DNA from 3 places in the Paenibacillus sp. UNC496MF genome. Region 1 is predicted to be linked to each of the others. Evidence: predicted binding sites of a transcription regulator. Region 1 holds the regulator's gene; each other region holds the start of a gene.

Region 1 (2,271 bases):
AAGAAATCGAGTGGGACATGTACCGCACGCAAGTCCACGAGTGGGAAAGAGACCAGTACCTGTCGCTGTATTAAGCTTCTCTCGAAGCAGCTGCGAACCCCTTGGCGCCTATGGCGCCGAGGGGTTTTTTGTCGTTCGGGGCATGACGGAGAAGGGGGAGGAAGCATTAGGCGATCGGTGCACGACGACTCGGCAGCAGGAAGGTCCGAACGCGGCCGATCCGCACTTGTACGTTCGCGGCCGCATAGTATGCCTTATCCGAGTACGACGAAAGGGTGTGGCACCGATGGCCGGGAATACGAAGACGAACGGCGGGGCGTTTAAGCTGAGCGGCTCGACGCTCTCCCGCGTGGCCGCCGTCATGGTTCCCTTCTATACGAAAATCGCGACGAGCCGCCTCTTCGCGCTGCGATGGTCGAAGGCGGTGAGGCAGGGCGATCTCGACACGCTGCTTCGGTTGTTTAAGTCGGTGACGACGTTCACGAAACGGGACGGGTTCTCGACGAACGCGATCGGGTATTTCGTCGATTTCGGGTTTCCGGATCCGATCGTCCAGTATACCAACGGCACGACGATCCCGCCGGGTTCGACGCAATTCACGTTCTCGACGCCGATCCACCAAGCGATCGCGCGTGCCGTGCTGCCGTTCTACCGGGCGCTTGCCCGCTCGAAGGCTTATGCGTCCGCCGTCGCGGCGGCGATCAACGGCAATCGGCCGGCGACGGTTCGCTGCCTCGTTCGACGGAAGGTGACGACCGCGGCGCTTAAGTCGGTCCGGATCCGCTTCTCCGGCGTTCAGTTGAACTTCAAATACCGCAGCAGCAAATTCACGTATCGCAACCTATTGTTCCGGGAAATCGGAGGTTAGATGACAGCCGCCGCGAATCCCGAAGCAGAAGCAACGCAAAAAAAAGGGGCAGCCACCGGCGCTTGTGAAAGCGGGGGCTGCCCCTTGCTCGTACGAATTAATGGATGTCGCGGAAGAGTCCGATGACCTTGCCGAGGATGCTGACGTTGCGGAGCCGAATCGGTTCCATCGTGGCGTTCTCGGGCTGCAGGCGAATGTGATCCTTTTCTTTGTAGAAGGTTTTGACCGTCGCTTCGTCTTCTTCCGTCATGGCGACGACGATATCGCCGTTGTTCGCGTTCTGCTGCTGGCGGACGATGACGTAGTCGCCGTCGTGAATGCCCGCCTCGATCATGCTCTCGCCGATAACGTTCAGAATGAATACGGTATCGTCGCCGACTTTGTCGGCCGGCAGCGGGAAGTAATCCTCGATGTTCTCCGTCGCGGTGATCGGCACGCCGGCGGTGACTTTACCGACGACCGGCACTTTGGCGATCGCGAGCGGAAACGGAATTTCGTTGCCCTCGCCGTCCAGAATCTCGATCGCGCGAGGCTTCGTAGGGTCGCGCCGGATCAGGCCTTTCTTCTCCAGCCGGTCCAAGTGGCCGTGAACGGTCGAGCTGGAAGCAAGTCCGACCGCTTCGCCGATCTCGCGCACGGAAGGGGGATAGCCTTTCTCCCGGACTTCCGTCTTGATGAATTCTAGGATCGCCTGCTGGCGGGTTGAAAGTTTCGACACCGGAATCACTCCATAAGGTTCATTTGTGTAAAATTATAGCACAGAACCGGAGTTCGTACAAACATAAGTTCGAGAAACACAAGTTCGCATCGGACTGCGAACAAATGTTCTAAAAACCATTGACGCCAAACGGATGTTCGTGTTAAGCTGAGTGCATAAGAACAGAACAAACGTTTGGGGTGCTGATGATCATGCAAACAATCTCGACATACTCGACTGCTTATACCGATAAGAAACCCGCCGTTCGCAAAGCGAACGCGTCCCGTAAGGATCGCGCTATCGAACGGCTGCTGCTTCGTCTTGCCGCCGCCTCGCTGTTTTTCGTCTTGCTGTTCGTCGGACTCACGATCGTGAAGGGTCATGCGGACAGCGACCTCCCCGCCGTACCTTCCGCGGGCGAACAAACCATCGTCGTCGGAGCCGGCGATACGCTGTGGGACATCGCGAGCAGCGTGCGCAAGGAAGGCGAAGATATTCGCCGGACGGTCTACGATTTGCAGAAGCGGAACAACTTAAGCTCCTCTTCCTTGCGGGCGGGCCAGACGCTCATTGTGCCTGCGGACGGCCGGGAGTAACGCCTAGCCTAACCAGACGAAGAAGACCGAACGCATGCGTTCGGTCTTTTCTCTTGTCCGAAGCTTGTCCGGCTCTGCGCGCAAGGCCGCCTTGCCTTGACAATGGCCGT
Region 2 (2,271 bases), on a different contig from region 1:
TCGATCGCGCCGCTCATGACGGGATGGGGCGCGCGCAGCGGCATCCGGCTCGTCGAGCAGCCGGCGGACGATCAAGCCGCGGAGGCCGACGATACCGGCACGATCGCCGAGTTGGAGGAGCGCCTGTCCGTTCCGGTCAACGCGAACGGCAAAGTCGTCACCTTCCCGTACTGGGACGGCGCGACGGTGCTGGAATGCTTCGCCCACACGGGCAGCTTCACGCTGCACGCGTGCAAATACGGGGCGAAGAAGGTGACGTGCCTGGACGTCTCCGCCCATGCCGTGGAGACGGCGAAGCGCAACGTCGAGCGCAACGGGTTCTCGGACCGCGTCGAATTCGTGGTCGCGGACGCGTTCGCGTATTTGCGCGCGCAGGCGAAGGGGATCGAGGAGCGGATGGAGCGGGGCAAGACCGCCGCGGCCGGCAGCGGCGCGAAGGTCGATACGTCGAAGCCGCTGAGCGGGGAGACGGGCCGCAAATGGGACGTCGTCATCCTCGATCCGCCGGCGTTCGCGAAGACGAAGCACGCGGTCGAGGGCGCGGTCAGAGGCTACAAAGACATCAACCTGCAGGGCATGAAGCTGGTGAACGAAGGCGGCTATCTCGTGACGGCCAGCTGCTCGTACCACATGCGGCCCGAGCTGTTCCTGGAGACGATCCAGGCGGCGGCGGCCGATGCCGGCAAGACGCTGCGGCTCGTCGAATGGCGCGCGGCGGGCAAGGACCATCCGCAAATTCTCGGCGTTAACGAAGGCCATTACTTGAAATTCGCCATTTTCGAGGTGCGGAGCAAGTAGGGGCCGGCGGCGTCGAACGGCCGGCGAAGCGGCGGAAGCACGGAGCGGAGATAGGCGCGGGTTCCGAAAGGAGCGGCGAGGTCCCGTCCGAAGCGGAAACGCCTGGCGGCAAGGCGGGGCAAGTTCAGAGAGTCGGCATGCGAGCAAGAGCGGTCCCCGGGGGCCGCTCTTTTTTCGCGCGCCCGCGAGAGAATCCGGGCCAAGCCGGCGCCGAGCAGGATTTACCTGCGCCCGAATCGAACAAATATTCGCCTTTCGGGGTGAAAGGACCGCATCCGGTATGCTAGAATAGAACAACCGATAGTAGAATCGATTGCGAGAAAGAAGAGGTGGGCGCATGGCGCTTCGTTTTGTCCTCGGCCGTTCGGGCGCGGGGAAAACCCATCATTGCCTCTCGGCCATCACGAGCCGGATCGGGGAGCTACCCGACGGACCGCCGCTCGTCATGCTCGTGCCGGAGCAGGCGACCTTCCAGACGGAGTACGCGCTGCTCGGCAGGCCGGAATCGCCCTTGAAGGGGACGATCCGGGCGCAGGCGCTCAGCTTCCGGCGGCTGTCGTTCCGGGTCATGCAGGAGACCGGGGGAACGGCGCTGACGCCGATCGGCGAAGACGGCAAAAACATGCTGCTCTACAAGATCGTCTCCCGGCTGAAGGGCGAGCTGCAATTGTTCGAGGGCAGCGAGAGCCAGCACGGGTTCATCGAACGGCTTGGCGAGCTGATGACGGAATGGAAACGGTACGGCATCGACGCCGAAGCGCTGCGGGCGTTCGGGGACCAGGGGCTCGCGGGGTCGCGCCATTCGCTGCTGGGGCGGAAGCTCGGCGACCTGCAGCTCATCGCGGACCGGCTGGAACGGGAGCTTGCGGGCTTGTACATAGATGCGGAGGATTATTTGGGGTGGCTGGCGAGAGGGCTGCACGAGGCGCCTTCCATGCGCGATTGCGAGATTTGGGTCGACGGCTTCCACGGGTTCACGCCGAAGGAGCTGGAAGCGCTGGAAGCGCTCATGAAGCATGCGAAGCACATGACGGTCACGCTGTGTCTGGACAAGCCCTACGGCGCCGGGGACTTGCCGCACGAGCTGGATCTGTTCCGCCCGACGGCGGAGACGTTCCTGAAGCTTCGCGAGCTGGCGGCGAACAACGGCGTCGACGTCGAGGAGCCGCTGCTGCTGGCGGGCACGCCGTGGCGGTTCAAGGAGAGTCCGATGCTCGCCCATGTCGAGCGGCATTACGGCCGCGGGGGCCGGACGCCGCTGCAGCTGCCGGCGGAGACGCTGGCGGACGGGCAGATTTCGCTGCGCGCCGCTTCCGGCCGGCGCGCCGAGGTGGAGGCCGCGGCCCGGGACATCGTCCGCCGGGTGCGCGACGAAGGACTGCGCTACCGCGACCTCGCGGTGATGGTGCGGAACGCGCCGGATTACAACGACTACATCAAGGCGGTCTTCGCCGATTACGGCATTCCGTTCTT
Region 3 (2,271 bases), on a different contig from region 1:
CTTGTTCGACGCTTGTGATCGTAAGAATAAGATCCACACCTCTCTCCTAAACAAAGAAGCACCTCGTCAAAGGTGCTTCTCGAATCGTATAGGCTCGCTTATGCTTTACTTGCTTATGCTTTATTCGAGCTCGAGTTCCAGCTCATCGTCTTCCTCGTCTTCGCTGAACGCGGCGGCGTTAGCCGTTGCGGCCGCCACGTTACTGGCGTCGCGGATCTGTTTCTCGATGACGGAGGAGATATCCGCGCGTTCCTTCAAGAATTGCTTCGCGTTCTCGCGGCCTTGACCGAGGCGTTCGCCGTTGAAGGAGAACCAGGCGCCGCTCTTCTGAATGATATCGTGTTCGACGCCGATATCGACGATGCTGCCTTCCTTCGAGATGCCTTCGCCGTACATGATATCGATCTCCGCTTGCTTGAACGGAGGCGCGACTTTATTCTTCACGACCTTGATGCGCGTACGGTTGCCGACCACGTCGTTGCCTTGCTTGATCGATTCGATGCGGCGGACGTCGAGACGGACCGTCGAATAGAATTTAAGCGCACGGCCGCCTGGTGTCGTCTCGGGGTTACCGAACATGACGCCGACTTTCTCGCGCAACTGGTTGATGAAGATCGCGATCGTCTTCGACTTGCTGATCGCGCCGGAAAGCTTCCGAAGCGCTTGCGACATCAGACGCGCCTGCAGGCCGACGTGGGAATCCCCCATGTCGCCTTCGATTTCCGCTTTCGGCACGAGCGCCGCGACGGAGTCGACGACGACGATATCGACCGCGCCGCTGCGAACGAGCGCTTCGGCGATTTCGAGCGCTTGCTCGCCCGTGTCCGGCTGGGAGAGCAGCAACTCGTCGATGTTGACGCCGAGTTTATTGGCATAGGAAGGATCCAACGCATGTTCCGCATCGATGAATGCGGCTTGTCCGCCCGCGCGTTGAACTTCCGCGATCGCATGAAGCGCTACGGTCGTTTTACCGGAGGATTCCGGTCCGTACACTTCGATAACCCGGCCTCTAGGGAAACCGCCGATGCCAAGGGCAATATCTAACGCGAGCGAGCCGCTGGATACGGTCTCGACTTGCATGTGAGTCGATTCACCAAGTTTCATAATGGAGCCTTTACCAAATTGCTTCTCTATTTGACGCAGAGCCATTTCAAGCGCAGCTTTACGATCCGCCAACGAACTCACATCCTTCATGATTTATACTCTCATGATACCTTGTTTTAACTGCTTTGACAAGACTTTTTACGAACATATATTCCTATTTCTCTATTGGCCAATAGAGCGCATAAAAAAAACCGCAGCAAAGTAATCTTCGCCACGGTTCTTCCGTCTAGAGTCGATTATAGTCGATCCCTATCGGGTTGGCAAGCTTTAATTTTACACGATCCGCTAGGCATCTTCGCGGTCGGACAAAGCCTGCCATAACCGGTACAGCAGCGATTTGGCGGCGCGGACCCGGATCATCTCGCGGTTGCCGTTCAGCGTCGCCGTGAACACCTTCGTTTGCTTACCCCGTTCGGCGAGGCCGAAATAAACGAGGCCAACCGGCTTGCCCTCGGACTCCGATGGTCCCGCGACGCCGGTGAGCGAGACGCCGAAGTCGCTCTCGGCCAACTCCCGCGCCCGTTCGGCCATCAGCGCGGCCGTCGACTCGCTGACGGCTCCCGGCGCGCCGGGACCTTCCAACTGCGACAGCGGAATGCTGAGCAGGCGATGCTTCATTAAATTCGTGTACGTCACGACGCCGCCCGTAAACTCGCCGCTGCTTCCGGGAATCCGGGTAATGAGCTGCGCCAGCAGCCCGCCCGTAAGGCTCTCCGCGCTCGCCAAGGTGCGTCTGGACGCCCGCAGCAAACGAATGACCGCTTCTTCCAGCGTGATGTCTTCCCTGGCATAGAGATGCTGCCCGACGCGCTCGCGAATCGCCTTCTCCGTCTCGTCCAGCCTGCCGTTCGCCTCGAGCTCGCTCAACGCTTTCGTCGACAGCCGGATCGCCACCTCGCCTTCCTTGGCGTACGGCGCGATCGACGGATCCGTCTGGTTCTCGATCAAGTCGATGAGCGCGTTCTCCAGGCTGGACTCGCCGATGCCGGCGAACTTCAAGAGCCGCGAATACAGGCGCCGTTCCTCGTTCATGACGGTGCGCAGCCAAGCTTTAGCAGGGCCGTCGAACATGGGCTTCATCTCGCGCGGCGGCCCGGGCAGCAGCACGTAATGCGTGCCGTCGGCCGTAAACGCGTTGCCGACCGCCAGCCCCGCTTCGTTGTGCAG

The links. Region 1 encodes LexA, which represses DNA repair genes until DNA is damaged. Its sites were predicted from a motif close to CGAACATATGTTCG; they were not measured.
Region 2: a site for LexA is predicted at 1,036-1,049, ahead of addB (helicase-exonuclease AddAB subunit AddB). Genes of this name have one in related genera too.
Region 3: a site for LexA is predicted at 1,246-1,259, ahead of recA (recombinase RecA). Genes of this name have one in related genera too.

Annotation. Positions count from the first base shown of each region.
Region 1 is NZ_FORE01000004.1:380,659-382,929, forward strand. Features, by position in the region: gene glnA (type I glutamate--ammonia ligase) at 1-74, shown strand, start outside; gene BMZ79_RS01695 (hypothetical protein) at 287-868, shown strand; gene lexA (transcriptional repressor LexA) at 966-1,586, opposite strand; gene BMZ79_RS01705 (LysM peptidoglycan-binding domain-containing protein) at 1,778-2,161, shown strand.
Region 2 is NZ_FORE01000005.1:700,580-702,850, reverse strand. Features, by position in the region: gene BMZ79_RS08255 (class I SAM-dependent rRNA methyltransferase) at 1-798, shown strand, start outside; gene addB (helicase-exonuclease AddAB subunit AddB) at 1,136-2,271, shown strand, end outside.
Region 3 is NZ_FORE01000005.1:227,109-229,379, forward strand. Features, by position in the region: gene BMZ79_RS05825 (RecX family transcriptional regulator) at 1-37, opposite strand, end outside; gene recA (recombinase RecA) at 121-1,176, opposite strand; gene BMZ79_RS05835 (competence/damage-inducible protein A) at 1,390-2,271, opposite strand, start outside.